DNA from 2 places in the Streptomyces sp. NPDC052396 genome. Region 2 is predicted to be linked to the other one. Evidence: riboswitches for the same ligand, from Rfam matches in the RefSeq annotation. Region 2 holds a riboswitch; the other holds the start of a gene.
The links. Region 2 has a riboswitch for magnesium ahead of ACIHFE_RS25380 (TetR/AcrR family transcriptional regulator). Riboswitches for the same ligand answer to the same signal wherever they lie in the genome.
Positions count from the first base shown of each region.

Region 1: another riboswitch for magnesium. It lies ahead of ACIHFE_RS31955 (NRAMP family divalent metal transporter); the one in region 2 lies ahead of ACIHFE_RS25380 (TetR/AcrR family transcriptional regulator).

Region 1 is NZ_JBIUAW010000020.1:27,907-35,038, forward strand. Features, by position in the region: gene ACIHFE_RS31945 (cold-shock protein) at 164-367, opposite strand; gene ACIHFE_RS31950 (DUF6227 family protein) at 535-1,326, opposite strand; M-box (ykoK) riboswitch at 1,549-1,722, shown strand; gene ACIHFE_RS31955 (NRAMP family divalent metal transporter) at 2,013-3,659, shown strand; gene ACIHFE_RS31960 (hypothetical protein) at 3,737-3,988, shown strand; gene ACIHFE_RS31965 (hypothetical protein) at 4,103-4,360, shown strand; gene ACIHFE_RS31970 (winged helix-turn-helix domain-containing protein) at 4,401-4,754, shown strand; gene ACIHFE_RS31975 (hypothetical protein) at 4,754-5,086, shown strand; gene ACIHFE_RS31980 (hypothetical protein) at 5,067-5,498, opposite strand; gene ACIHFE_RS31985 (hypothetical protein) at 5,979-6,227, opposite strand; gene ACIHFE_RS31990 (hypothetical protein) at 6,439-6,723, opposite strand; gene ACIHFE_RS31995 (DUF5994 family protein) at 6,992-7,132, opposite strand, start outside.
Region 2 is NZ_JBIUAW010000010.1:156,786-163,917, reverse strand. Features, by position in the region: partial or broken gene ACIHFE_RS25400 (DEAD/DEAH box helicase) at 1-1,364, shown strand, start outside; gene ACIHFE_RS25395 (helix-turn-helix domain-containing protein) at 2,441-2,779, shown strand; gene ACIHFE_RS25390 (cold-shock protein) at 3,023-3,226, shown strand; gene ACIHFE_RS25385 (ribonuclease J) at 3,591-5,276, opposite strand; M-box (ykoK) riboswitch at 5,736-5,912, shown strand; gene ACIHFE_RS25380 (TetR/AcrR family transcriptional regulator) at 6,210-6,788, shown strand; gene ACIHFE_RS25375 (MBL fold metallo-hydrolase) at 6,909-7,132, shown strand, end outside.

The DNA of each region.
Region 1 (7,132 bases), on a different contig from region 2:
GGCACGCCCGGTGATTGAGGCTCCGTCGATCGGTTCGAGCCTGGGCGCGCGGTGCGGCTTGAAGAATGCGGCGTAAAGAATGCGACGTGAACAATGGGGCACGCACCGCGCGGTGCGTGCCCCATTGCGATGCGGCCAACCGGCCGCGGAAAAGCGAGGGTCGTCAGATGCCGACGATGTTCTCCGCCTGCAGGCCCTTCTGGCCCTGGGTGACGTCGAAGGAAACCTTCTGGCCCTCGAGCAGCTCACGGAAGCCGCTGGAGGCGATGTTCGAGTAGTGGGCGAAGACGTCCGGGCCGCCGCCGTCCTGCTCGATGAAGCCGAAGCCCTTTTCCGAGTTGAACCACTTCACGGTGCCAGTAGCCATGTCTATCTCCTCAATGGGATGGGCCCCACACCGGAAAAGACCGGCAGAAACAAAAATGCGCCTCAGTTCAGAACCGAGGCGCACACGAGTTCATGGGTACCACAATTGCAACTTGCATGAGCCTAACACAGGCCCGTCGTGCGGTCCAGAGGTGGTCCGGAATCACCCTATAACTCGACTCCCAGGGCCCGGGCGTGCCGGTCGGCCGCCACCTCGGCCTCCGCCTCGTCCAGGTAGACCTCGCACACCAGGCGACCGTCGGCGGTCATATTGTGCTCCAGCTCCCAGAGGCTGACCTCGCCGCCGCCCTCCAGCAGAAAGGCGTGCTCATAGAAGCGGCACCAGGTGGTGTCCCGGCCCGGCCCGCGCCGCCGGGGCTTGGTGACCAGGGCGATGTGGTGACCCAGGGCACCCTGGAGGATCTCGCCGATCACCTCCCCGGGCCCGTCGGTGTTCTCCGCCCGGCGCAGCAGCCGCCGGGCGTGGTCCGGGGACGCCTCGGAGACATACTCCCGGCGCGGCCGGGTGGGGCCCATGGCCAGCAGCAGCTCCTCGGCCAGCCAGGCGGGCAGCTCCTCATCCTCGCTGCCGGGGCCGATGCCGCCGCCGATGCGCTGGTGCACCCGCCGCTCGGCCTCGTCCAGCGCGTCCTCGTCGGTGTAGAGCTCGAAGTTCTGCGGGGCGGGGCCGGTGTCGTGCTCCAGCTCGTACAGCAGCAGGCTGCTGCCGTCGGCGAGCAGGAAGATATGCCGGTAGGTATTGCACCGCAGCGGGCGCGGCCGGTCGTTGCGCTGGCGGTAGGAGCGCAGTTCGGTCTGGTGCATCAGCGCCGTACGCAGCCGGGTGAGCGCCGGCTCATCGATCTCGAACCCGTTCTGCGCCCGTTTCAACAGCTCCGCGACCTGTGCGGCGGGCGTCGGGTCGCCCACCTCGCCCCCGCCCATGCGCATCTGCTCCATGCCTCTCGACCTCCCCGCCTTCGCCGCACCCTCCCCGCGCACTTACCGTAGCGGCGCGAACACCAAGCGGGGGCCGGGTTTCCGGCAACTGGCCGGAAGGCTCCACAGGGCGAACCGGGGAACGAACCGCGAGTGGACCCGAGAGCAGACCGTCAAGGTTGAGTCAAGTAGTTGCATCATCATGCAAGTAAGGGTCTATGCTGCTCCTGTTGTGAAAAGCAGGAGGCACCTCGTTCGGTGAGGCGTCTGCACGGACACAGGCCACTGACCCCACGACGTCGAGAGACGCCCAGGTTCAGGACAGGTCTCCCCGGCCTAAGGGGTGACCCCAAGTGGCTTCCCCGAGAAGGGGATTACGCCGTGGAGTGCCAAAGCTCTGACGAGTAGGGGTGAACCGGTCGGCAGGACCGGTCCGCTCCTTGCCGTGTCGTTCGGCGCCCGCGTGCGCCCCGGCCGGGAGGAGGCGAGAGACATGGACTGCAGTTGCAGTAGTCCGGGCCACAGTCGGCCCCGTATCCGTATGTCCTCGTTGACCTCCGGTACGCGGTAACCACCTTTCCTGCGCGTCCTTCACCAGTCCCCACCCGTGCGGTCATCGCCGCCCCGGGCGCTTGTGCTGCGCGCACGCAGGAAGGATCGCTGCTGCGTGCCCGCAACCTCCCCTACGGGGGACCCGGGAGGCTGTCATGACCGACACCATCACCACCCCGCAGACCACCGCCGCACCGCGCGCCGCGGTCCTGGACGACGCCCACCTCGGCGACATCCGGGGCGCGCTCGGCACCATCAAGCTGGATGACACCGCGCCCCGCAAGGGACTGTCCGCCAAGCTCAAGACGCTGCTCGCGATCGTCGGCCCCGGCCTGATCGTGATGGTCGGCGACAACGACGCCGGCGCTTTCGACACCTATGGCAACGCCGGCCAGAACTATGGCACCAGCCTGCTGTGGACGCTGCTGCTGCTGGTCCCCGTCCTCTATGTCAACCAGGAGATGGTGCTGCGGCTGGGCGCCGTCACCGGAGTCGGGCACGCCCGGCTGATCCTGGAGCGCTTCGGCAAGTTCTGGGGCGCCTTCTCCGTCATCGACCTGTTCCTGCTCAACGCCCTGACGATCGTCACCGAGTTCATCGGTGTCACCCTCGCCGTGGGCTATCTGGGACTGCCCAAGACACTGAGCGTCCTGGTGGCCGCGGCGGTGGTGATCGCGGCCGCGACCACCGGCTCGTTCCGGCGCTTCGAGCGCACCGCCATCCTGCTGTGTGTGGGCTCGCTGCTGCTGATCCCCATCTACTTCATGATCCACCCCAGCACCGGCACCATGGCCCACGACATGGTGGTGCCCGGCATGCCGCACGGCGCCAAGCTCTCCGATGTGATGCTGCTGATCATCGCAATCGTGGGCACCACGGTGGCGCCCTGGCAGCTGTTCTTCCAGCAGTCCTACGTCATCGACAAGCGCATCACCCCGCGCTTTATGAAGTACGAGAAGGCCGACCTCTGGCTGGGCATCGTGATCGTGGTGCTGGGCGCCGCCGCGATGATCGGCTTCACCGCCGCGACCTTCGCGGGCACCAAGGAATTCGGCAACTTCGACGACGCGGCAGGCATCGCCCGGGGCCTGGAGGCCCACGCCGGGAAGCTGGCCGGCGTACTGTTCGCCATCGCCCTGCTGGACGCCTCCATCATCGGCGCCTCGGCCGTCTCCCTGTCCACCGCCTACGCACTCGGTGACGTACTGGGCCTCAAGCACTCCCTGCACCGCGGGGTGCGCGGCGCCAAGGGCTTCTACGCCATCTTCGCCGGCGTCATCCTGCTCGCCGCCGTCATCGTGATCATCCCCGGCTCCCCGCTGGGCCTGATCACCACCGGAGTGCAGACCCTCGCCGGAGTGCTGCTGCCCTCCGCCACCGTCTTCCTGCTGCTGCTCTGCAACGACAAGGCCGTCCTGGGCCCCTGGGCCAACGGCCGCTGGACCAACGCCTTCACCTCATTCGTCGTCGGCGTCCTGGTCACCCTGTCCATCATCCTGACCGCCTCGGTGGCCTTCCCCGACATCACCTCCGGCGCGATCCTGGACATCATGGCCATCTGCGGCGTCGCCGGCATCCTCGCCATCGGCTACGCCGAGGTACGCCGCCGCCGCAAGGGCTGGGCACCGGCCGCGCCCATCGACCGTACGGGCAAGGAGAACTGGCGGATGCCGCCGCTGGAGGAACTGCCGGCACCGGTGATGTCCAGCGGGCGCAAGGTCGGCATGGGTGCGCTGCGGGTGTACCTGGTGATCGCCATGGTCCTGGTGATCATCCACGTCGTCCAGCTCGCTCAGGGCTGAGCGGGGCGCTTTTCCAGGGGTCGTTGTTGGCCGGCCGCGCCCCTGATGGGGCGCCCCGCACCGGAAGGAGGCTTCTTATGCATGCCCCGCACACCTGCCCCCGCGTACGGCTCGCCCTGCACGACGGCCCCGAACGCGCCTATCTGCTGCACGACCCGCGGACCTGTCCCACCGCGGCGCCCGGCATGGCGTACGACCGGCGCGTGCACCTCGCCTATGTCCTGGCCGGACAGGGCCACCACGCCCGCTGGCTGGCCCAGTTCGCCGCGCTGCCGCTGGCCGCCGCCCAGCGCATCGCCGAGGCGGCGACGCCCGCGCATCGCGCCTGACCGCCGGCGGTCCGCCCGTGCGGGCCGCGGGCGGAGCCGCACCTCATAGCCGCCCCGCGCCCCCAGGGGCGCCCGGCGTCCTCTTCTCCCGCTTCCGACCGGAGGTGATCCCGCATGTCCGTCTTCACCCTGCACCACCACTCCCTGCGCCACGCCCCGGCGCGTCAACACCGCCCACTGGCCGCCCTGTTCGACCGGATCCGGCAGGTCGCCGCTCGCGTCGCGGACGGCGCCGTGGACAGCCCGGTGCTGCACGCCGCCGCCCCGCTGGAGCCGGGCACTCGCCCGGCCCGGCCGCGGGCCCACTGGCACACCGTCATCGGCGACGACGGCCGACGCCGGCTGGCGGCGGCCTGGCGCCCCGAGCTCTGATCCACCAGCCCCCTTCAGGAGATGATGGAAGGAGTCAGCCATGTCCCTGCACTACCCGCGCTGCGCCCGCCCCGGAGCCGTCCCGCCCCCGGCCGACGAGACCGACGGGATCGTCATCGACCATGGGCGCCGGTCGGTGACCGCCGAGGGGCGCGAACTGACGCTGACCTACGCCGAGTTCGAGATCCTCGCCCGGCTGGCCGCCCGCCCGCTGCAAGTGCTCAGCCGGCACCAGCTGCAGACCGTGGTGCGCCGTGACGGCGCCGCGGGCGGGCGGACCGTGGACGTTCATATCGCCCGGCTGCGGAGCAAGTTGGGGCCCCGGCTGCGCGAGGTCATCCGCACCGTACGGCAGGTCGGCTACGCCTATGACCCGTCCCGGGCGGCGGCCTGATGCGCTTTGTCCCGCTGACCCGTGTCCGGGCCGCCCGGCAGGGCCGCCCGCCCGTGCCCGTCACCCTGCACGCCGAGTGCGCCGCCGAGGCCGAGGCCAAGGTGCGGGCCCTGTGCATCCTCACCCTGACCTCGACCGGCGCCCATCTGCTGGCCTTTGACAGCCATCCACAGGACGACGGCACCGTGCTGCTCCGGGTGACCGTGGCCATGACCATGGACGGCCTCGGCGCCAACCCGCTGGAGCAGCTGGTCGATCAGCTCTCCGGGGAGTCCGGCGTACGGGGGCTGCGCTGGCGCGCCGAACCCCGGGTCACCTCACCACGACCGTGACCCGCCAGAGCACCCCCAGGCGCGGGCAGACCTGCCCCGGGTCGGCCACACATCGCTTGACCGAATCGATCCGGGCGGTGCCCGGGGCATTGACCCGGAAATAGCCCATGGCGTCACCGTTCGCGGTGTTCTCACCTATGGTCCGGTTGAGCACCTGTGCATGGTCGCTGACCGGAATGGACCAGGCCCAGGTCCTGCCGTCCACTCTGGCGCCGGTGAGGGACACCCGCACCGTGTCCCCGGGGTGGGCCTGCACGGTCTCCCCGCTGTCCGCGTTGGTGAGCGTGACGTCCCGTACGGTCACCACCGGGTGTCCGTCCCCGGGGGCGGCCGAGGCCGGTACCGCCAGGGCGGCGGCGACCATCGCCAGGCCGGCGGCGAAGGGAAGGGCGAGCGATTTCGTGGCGTTCATGATTCCCACCTTCGGTAGCCAAGTCCTCTGCCGTTCCTCCGCTGGAGGAGGCGGGCACTCGTCTACACCTTCCGGGGCCGCTCGGCATCCCCGGTGCGCCGGATCGCGCCAAGGCCCGGCACGGAGAACGCTCCATGCCGGGCCTTGAACCGGGTAGGCCGTGTGGGACTCGAACCCACAACCAATGGATTAAAAGTCCCGAGGAGATCGTCCAGGAGGACGAGCCGTAATCCAGCTCAGCGACTCCTGCGCAGGTCAGCACGGGTGTGGCGTCCGGCTGAGACAGGCTCGTCCGAGCCTGTCCAAGGGCGTCCGTGCACGCACCGCTCACGCATTGCTCACGCGCTTTGTGAGGGCTGACCTGCGCCTTTGTGCCAGTCGGACCCGCCCGCAACGGAACTGGGAGCCACGTTGCTCCGTCCGTGAAGGAGATGGACAACGACACAGGTCCATGATCGGCAGCGCACGCATGGGAGGCCGCTATTCCGTAGTGCCGCGACAGAGGCCCTCGACGCGGAACCACAGGCCCGGGGCGTAGACCGCATGGATGACGGCTTCCTCTCCTCTTGCGACCCGCAGGATTCTCAGGATGCCGCCGGGAAGTACGTCGTACTGGTAACTGATCTCGGCGTTGCCCTCGACGGTGTCGTCGTAGGAGATATCCGCCGTACGATCGTTCGCGTATTCCTTCGGTGGGCGATTTTCCACCAGTTTGATGAAGACGCTCATGGGCCAACGGTACGGTCCTTTCGTGAGCTTCGCCCTCCGGGATGAGAAGGTCGCGGCGCCCACCGTGTGGGACCCTCCTCATATGCGGGGCAGCCCGGCCGGGTGCGGAGCTTCCTCCACGCGGAGCCCACGCCGATCAGGTCGAGTCGGCGATTCACTGATGCCCTCAGGTCGCTGACCTGGGGGCATGTGCGGGGGCGTGCACGGACTGTCAGGCTTCGTCGCCCTGCGGGTGGTCGGCCGCCACGCTCCGGCTGGTCGCCAGCCAGGATCGCGCGGGCTCGGCGGGACGCATGGTGTCGACGGTGAGGTGGAGCCGGGTACCACCTTCGTGGCCGGCCGGATAGCTGCGTTGCTCGGTGGAATCGAAGCAGCGCCGGAGGACTTCCGCGACGCGGCGGGCGGTCTCGGGGGACGCGGCGGTGATGCGGATGTCGGCGCGCCCTGCCGGCGGCACCGGCTCCGCTGGCATGGGGGTGGTGCGTGCGGACGTCATGGTCACTTCCTCCGGCCGGAGAAGAGGCGGAGTCGCCTGCGGTCCCCGTGCGGTTGCTCGTGGCGGTTTCGGGCGCGAAGAGGCCCGGCGGGGCCGATGGCCGACCGCGGGCGGTTCCGGCTCCCGCTGTCGTGCCACGGCAGGGCACCGCCGCAGCGGAAGTCCGCGATCCTTTCGTCGTGCTGGGCGTTGAGCCGGTGGATCAGGAGAGCTCCCACCGCGATCACGATGAGGACCACGGCCGGAGTGACAGTGGTCTCCACGGTCCTCACATCCCTTGGGCGGAGCGCGGAGGCCCGGTCGGGTGCCCAGCTGGTGGCGGCGCGGTCCCGCCCTCTGTCTCCCACTCCTCTTCGCGGTCCCGTGACTGCGTCGCGTCGTCGGCCGCTCGTTCGTCCTCCATCAGCCG
Region 2 (7,132 bases):
TACGCCCGCCGGCCAGCCGCAGCGCAAGGTGAGTTCGCGCTGCCCAGGACGATCACCCCCGCGCTGCCTCCCCCCCGTTGCGGGCTTCGCTGATCTCGATATGCCCGAGCACCTGCTGACCGAACTCGGCAAGCAGGGTGTGACCGCACTGTTCCCGATCCAGGGAGCGACGCTGCCGAACTCCCTGGCGGGCTGTGACGTACTGGGCCGCGGGCGCACCGGTTCCGGCAAGACCCTCGCCTTCGGCCTCGCCCTGCTCGCCCGTACCGCTGGGCAGCGTGCTGAACCCCGCCAGCCGCTGGGGCTGATCCTCGTACCGACGCGTGAGCTGGCGCGGCAGGTGACCGACGCGCTCACACCGTACGCCCGTTCCGTCAGGCTGCGGCTGGCAACGGTGGTGGGCGGCATGCCGATCGGCCGGCAGGCCGGCGCGCTGCGCGGCGGGGCCGAGGTCGTCGTCGCGACGCCCGGGCGGCTCAGGGACCTCATCGACCGTGGCGACTGCAGGCTGAACCACGTGGGCATCACGGTGCTGGACGAGGCCGACCAGATGGCCGACATGGGTTTCATGCCGCAGGTCACCGCGTTGCTCGACCAGGTGCGTCCGGAGGGGCAGCGGATGCTGTTCTCCGCCACCTTGGACCGTAACGTCGACCTGCTGGTTCGCCGCTATATGACCGACCCCGTCGTGCATTCGGTCGACCCGTCGGCCGGTACGGTCACGACGATGGAGCACCACGTCCTGCACGTCCATGGCGCAGACAAGCCGCCGCCACGACCGAGATCGCCGCCCGCGACGGCCGCGTGATCATGTTCCTGGACACCAAGCACGCCGTCGACCGGCTGACCCAGGACCTGCTCAACAGCGGGGTACGCGCCGCCGCGCCGCATGGCGGCAAGCCGCAGCCGCAACGCACCCGCACACTGGCGCAGTTCAAGGCGGGGCACGTCACCGTGCTGGTGGCAACCAATGTCGCGGCGCGCGGCATCCACGTCGACAACCTCGCCTGGTCGTCAACGTCGATCCTCCGACCTACCACAAGGACTACCTCCACCGCAGCGGCCGTACCGCCCGCGCCGGCGAGTCCAACAGCATCATCACGCTCGTCACACCAAACCAGCGCCGCAACATGGTCCGCCTCATGTCAGACGCCGGAATCAGGCCCCAGACCACCCAGATCCGCTCGGAAGACGAGGCCCTGAGCCGGATCACCGGCGCCCAAGCCCCGTCCAACATCCCGGTCGTCATCACCACACCGGTGGTCGAAGGCCCCAAGCGCAGCGCCTCCTCCCGAGGCCGACGCCGCCCTTCCTCGGCGACCCGGCGCGCCCCCGTACGCCGGCCCGTCCTCGACACGGTGGCCCAGAACCTTCGTGATCGCGGATCGCGGCACCCGCGTGCACACTTCCACGAGCTGCTCGATCATCCCGGGATCGTCGAGGGCGGCGCCGACCCTCGTGCCGCGCCCGTCAACGGCCCCGCCTGCGGGGCGTCACGGCTGGAAGCGTCCGTCCCGGTCGGTGGTGTCCTTCAAGAGACGCGGTCTTGGCCGGTGCCCGCCGACGGCAGCCGCGGCGCGGTCGGCGACGCCACGCTCAGCCCGACGTGCTGCGCGGCGGTGGGTCACTGTGAGCGCCGGACTGGGCCTCGGAGCTGCTTGAACCACCCATGGACCGGTCGAGGCGGATTACCTTGTCTTCGAGCATGCGGAAATCTATGCCAGCCGGAGTAGAAATGTGGTGGCGGTGTGGTTATGGTTTCTCTCGTAGCCGAGATCGGGCGAGGCTCGGCAGAAATGAACTGCCGGGCAGCAGTACCGCAGTTGCAGTTCGCAGGACGGTGCGGTGGTGGAGTTCCGAAGCCAGAGCGGTTGCAGGACGGCGACGGGACTGACGACCGGACCGGGTGGCCCGCAGTGATCAGGGGCCGCCATGAGCAGTGCCGCAGTGGCAGTACCCGTAAGTGCAAGTTCGCAGTACCCAGCAGTGAAGTCAGCGAGCGGTACCTCGGTGAAGGCGTCGGCTGCGGGCGCGCGCACCGGGAGGTTCGGCAGTGGGGTTCCAAGCCGGAGCAGACGCAGGACAGGCGACGGGGCTGGCTGCCGAAGGTGGCGCTGTTCGAGGCCGCCAGCAGTTTGCAGTACCAGCAGTCCGCGGTTTTCGTCAGTGAGTAGTTGATCAAGAAGGAAGGACGGAGGAGCCGAGCGCCATCAGGATCGCCCGGGTGGAAGTCCAGGACCCGGGTACCGCAGGACATCGATAGTGAGGTGGTCTCCGGTCAAGCAACCGCGATCCCCGCGCCCCCGACAGCGTCTCGGTCGGGTCTGCGGAAACAGAGGGCCGGTCCAGGGTCAGGGCCGGCAGATGGTGTAGTAGTTCCTTCGGGGCCCTGGTGCCGGACGGCGCCAGGGCCCCTCGACGCGTTCCACAGAGAGGTGCAATGACAGCAGATGACACGTTCGGCCGTCTCGACGACGACGATTACCCCGCCTACACCATGGGCCGGGCGGCCGAGATGCTCGGTACCACCCCCGCCTTCCTCCGCGCCCTCGGCGAAGCCCGCCTGATCACCCCCCTGCGCTCCGAAGGCGGCCACCGCCGCTACTCCCGCTACCAGCTGCGCATCGCCGCCCGCGCCCGGGAACTCGTCGATCGGGGCACCCCCATCGAGGCCGCCTGCCGGATCGTCATCCTCGAAGACCAGCTCGAGGAAGCCCAGCGCATCAACGCCGAATATCGCCGCGCCGCCGAATCGGCGAACCCAACGGCAACCGAATGAGATGAGCGTGCCCGTCAGCGCCGGCGGGCATCGCACGCACGGCCTCGGTGTGCGGAGTGATCTTTTCCTATGGTGACGCGGCGTGTGGGCGTGTAGCGTCTGCGTCAGCTGTCGTGGTTCGGAATTCCCTCTTGCCCACGCCTCCGGTGTGGGCGTTTTGCTGTGCTGTGCCGCAGGGACCAGGGCGATCACCTCCGTCTGCCACATGGAGTGGGAGGCGTTCATCGACTGGAAGGCATGACCATGGCTACGGGAACTGTGAAGTGGTTCAACGCGGAGAAGGGCTTCGGCTTCATCGCCCAGGACGGCGGCGGCCCGGATGTCTTCGCGCACTACTCCGCGATCAACTCCACAGGCTTTCGTGAGCTCCAGGAGGGCCAGGCCGTGACGTTCGACGTCACCCAGGGTCAGAAGGGCCCGCAGGCCGAGAACATCAACCTGGCCTGACCTCGCAGACCTGCCCGAGGGATCGCGCACGCCGCGTCCGGTGGCCGCCGCCCGCGCGGGCCCTGCCGCCCACCTGGACGAAGTCGCCTGATCTCGTGCCGGGCCGGCACAAGATCAGGGGCCGCGCAGCAATGGCTGCGCGGCCCCTGATGGTCGCCGGGCACGCGAGCCGCATGTCCTGCGCGGCTACCGTGCAGCTGAACCGCGGGTTTTCACGCCTTCTGTCCTGGGACATGTTCCCGATGACCCATCACGTGGAGTGCGTTGCCACCCCGGCCTGCTGGGGCGGCCGCTGACTCCCGTGCCCGACCTCGATGCCGGCGGGCCCGCGGGCGGAACGGGAACCGTGGTGCCGGGCTGTGGCTCAGGCGTCGACGATGACGGGGATGATGAGGGGCTTGCGGCGGTGGGTGCGGAACGCCCAGTTCGCCACAGCGCGGGCGACGAGTTGTTCGAGTTGGCGCGCGTCCCCGACGCCTTCCTGGGCCGCGGTGGCCAGGGTCTTCTCGATGACGGGGATGACCGGCTCGAAGGTGGTGTCGTCGTGGACGAAGCCGCGGGCCAGGAAGTCGGGGGCCTCGGCGAGGGCGCCGGTGTCCGCGTCGACGATCGCCACTACCGTGACCACGCCTTCGGCGGCGAGGGTGAGGCGGTCCTTGAGGGACGCTTCGGTGGCGCCGCCGACTTCCATGCCGTCCACGTAGACGTTGCCGGCGGGGACCTTGCCGGTGATGGATGCGCGTCCGTCGACCAGGTCGACGACGACGCCGTCCTCGGCGAGGACGACCCGGTCGGGGTCGACACCGGTACGGATGGCGAGGTCGGCGTTGGCCCGCAGGTGGCGCCATTCGCCGTGCACGGGCATGACGTTGCGGGGTTTGACGATGTTGTAGCAGTAGACGAGTTCGCCGGCGCTGGCGTGCCCGGAGACGTGCACCTTGGCGTTGCCCTTGTGGACCACGTGGGCGCCCCACCGGGTGAGTCCGTTGATCACCCGGTAGATGGCGTTCTCGTTGCCGGGGATGAGGGAGCTGGCGAGCAGGACGGTGTCGCCCTTGCCGATGCGGATCATGTGGTCGCGGTTGGCCATCCGTGACAGCGCGGCCATCGGTTCGCCCTGGGAGCCGGTGCACACCAGAGTGATCTTGTGGTCCGGGAGCTTCTCCAGCTCCTTCGTGCTCACGACCAGACCGGAGGGGACCTTTAGATAGCCCAGGTCACGGGCGATGCCCATGTTGCGGACCATCGACCGGCCGACGAAGGCGACCTTGCGGCCGTGCTGGTGGGCGGCATCCAAGACCTGCTGGATGCGGTGCACATGGCTGGCGAAGCTGGAGACGATGACCCGGCGCGGCGCGGTGCGCATCACCTGCTCGATCGCCGGGTTCAGCTCTCGCTCGGAGGTGGTGAAACCGGGTACTTCGGCGTTGGTGGAGTCGGTGAGGAACAGGTCCACGCCCTCCTCGCCGAGGCGGGCGAAGGCGCGCAGATCGGTGATGCGGTCGTCGAGAGGGAACTGGTCCATCTTGAAGTCGCCGGTGTGCAGCACCATCCCGGCCCGGGTGCGGATAGCGACCGCGAGGCTGTCGGGGATGGAGTGGTTCACCGCCACGAACTCGCAGTCGAAGGGCCCGAAGCCACGCCGGTCGCCCTCCCGCACCCGCACCGTGCGCGGCCGGATTCCGTGTTCCTTGAGCTTGGCCTCCAGGAACGCCAGCGTCAGCTTGGAGCCGACCAGGGGAATGTCGGACCGCTCGCGCAGCAGGTACGGCACGCCGCCGATGTGGTCCTCGTGGCCGTGGGTGAGGACCACGGCCACGATGTCGTCCAGCCGGTCCCGGATCGAGGTGAAGTCCGGCAGGATCACGTCCACGCCGGGCTGGGTCTCCTCGGGGAACAGCACGCCGCAGTCGACGATGAGCAGCTTGCCGGCGTGCTCGAAGACGGTCATGTTGCGGCCGATCTCACCCAGGCCGCCCAGGGCGATGACCCGCAGCCCTCCTTCGGGAAGGGGTGGGGCGGCTTTCAGCTCGGGGTGCGGATGACTCATACCCTGACGGTACCCGGAGAGCGGGACAGGGTGATCCATTGCCTGTGCGATCCGACGAGCGCTCGATACCACCCGCGCCGCCGGAGGACGTACTGGGCTCAGATAGGCGCCCGTCTCATCTGTCCGCTGCCCCGGCCCCAAGCCAGGAGGGCAACCGCAGCCGCGGCGACCGCAGCAGCCGCGGCGTGTGCCGGGGTGGCGTCGCGCGTCGGGGGCCAGTAGCTGCACTGTCCGAGTGGTCCCGCTGCACCTTGCCGAAAGCAGTGGCAAGATCCGCACTCAAGCTCTCCTCCGCCCCGCATGGCCCCGCCTGCCGTGACAGCCACCGCGTGATCGCCTGAATCCGACGAAGGACATGGCCGACACTCCTGCAAGTGGCCAGCATTTTATGGCCAGTTCTTGGCGCCACGTTCACTTGCGCGTCGACGCAAGCAAGGTAACGTCCGCAGTGGCTGAAAATAGGCACCTCGTTCGGTGAGGCGTCTGCACGGATACAGGCCACTGACCCGACGACGTCGAGAGACGCCCAGGATCAGGACAGGTCTCCTCGGCTTAAGGGGTGACCCCAAGTGGCTTCCCGTCCGCAGGGTGGGGATACGCCGTGCAGTGCCGAAGCTCTTACGTGGAGGGCGTCGTCCAGGAAGGCCGGTTTCCCCCTGCCCGGGGGTCTTAGGTACTGGCAGGGGGCTCGGCGTTCCCCAGTGGCGAGGTCTGCTCCCGCACTTCGTGATCGGGCCGTTGGGGGCGGGAATCAGAACGGCCGCCGCGTGATGTTGGCGAGGTGTGCGGACTCTTCAAGATCGGGCGATGGCCGCGAGCCGGTTCGTGGGTTGAACCGCGTGCCACGGCCGGCGGTGCGGGAGGGCGGGAGGGCCACTCCACTTCCGGCCGACCGTTCCGGCAGACGCAATTTCTTCGCATTAGGCTGTCCCCATGAGTGCCCGAGCGACCACACGCCCCGGTGGGCGCAGTGCCCGCGTCCAGCAGTCCGTGCACCAGGCGGTCCGTGATCTTGAGGCGGAGATGGGGCGGGACGCGCTGACCGTGCCGCTGATCGCGGCCCGCGCGGGGGTCACGCCGTCCACTGTCTACCGCCGCTGGGGAGACCTGCGGGAACTGCTGTCCGATGTGGCTGTCGAGCGGCTGCGCCCGGATGCCCCGCCGGCCGACCGCGGTGGCCTGCGAGCGGACCTGGAGGCGTGGACCGTGCAGTTCGCTGAGGAGATGTCCTCGACGGCGGGTCGCACGTACATCCGCGATGCCCTGCTGGGTGACCCAGGGCAGGGCAATGCGGCGCGCTGCTCCGACTACGCCGCCGAGCAATTGAAGGTCATCGGCGTACGCGCAGCCGGGCGCGGGGAGGCCGTGCCGGACCTGGAGACGCTGCTGGACGTCGTGGTCGCCCCGCTGATGTATCGGATCCTGTTCCGCCCCTCGGAGCTGTCCCAGGCGTACGTCGGCCGCTTGGTGGCGGCGGCGCTCGGTCGCGGCGGGTCCCCTTCGGGCACCTAAAAGCTAAAGGTTTGCGTTTTGAGGTGGCGCCATCCTAGAATGCTTAATGCAAAGCATTCGCCTTAAGGCTTCCGTGTCACGCGCCGTCCACGCGCGGCCTGACCTGAAAGGGTCCCACCGATGAGCACCGCCACCCCCCGTCAGGCCACCCCCGCCACCAGCACGGGATGGAGCCTCGGCGACATCGTCGTACGCCGCGTCGATGAGATCGAGCTGCCTCGCGAGACCGGACCGTGGCTGCTGCCGGACGCCACCAGGGAGGTGCTGGACGAGGCGTCGTGGCTGCGGCCCGACTTCGCCGACGCCGATGTCCCGCGGCTGGCGAGCCACAGCTTCGCGGTGGA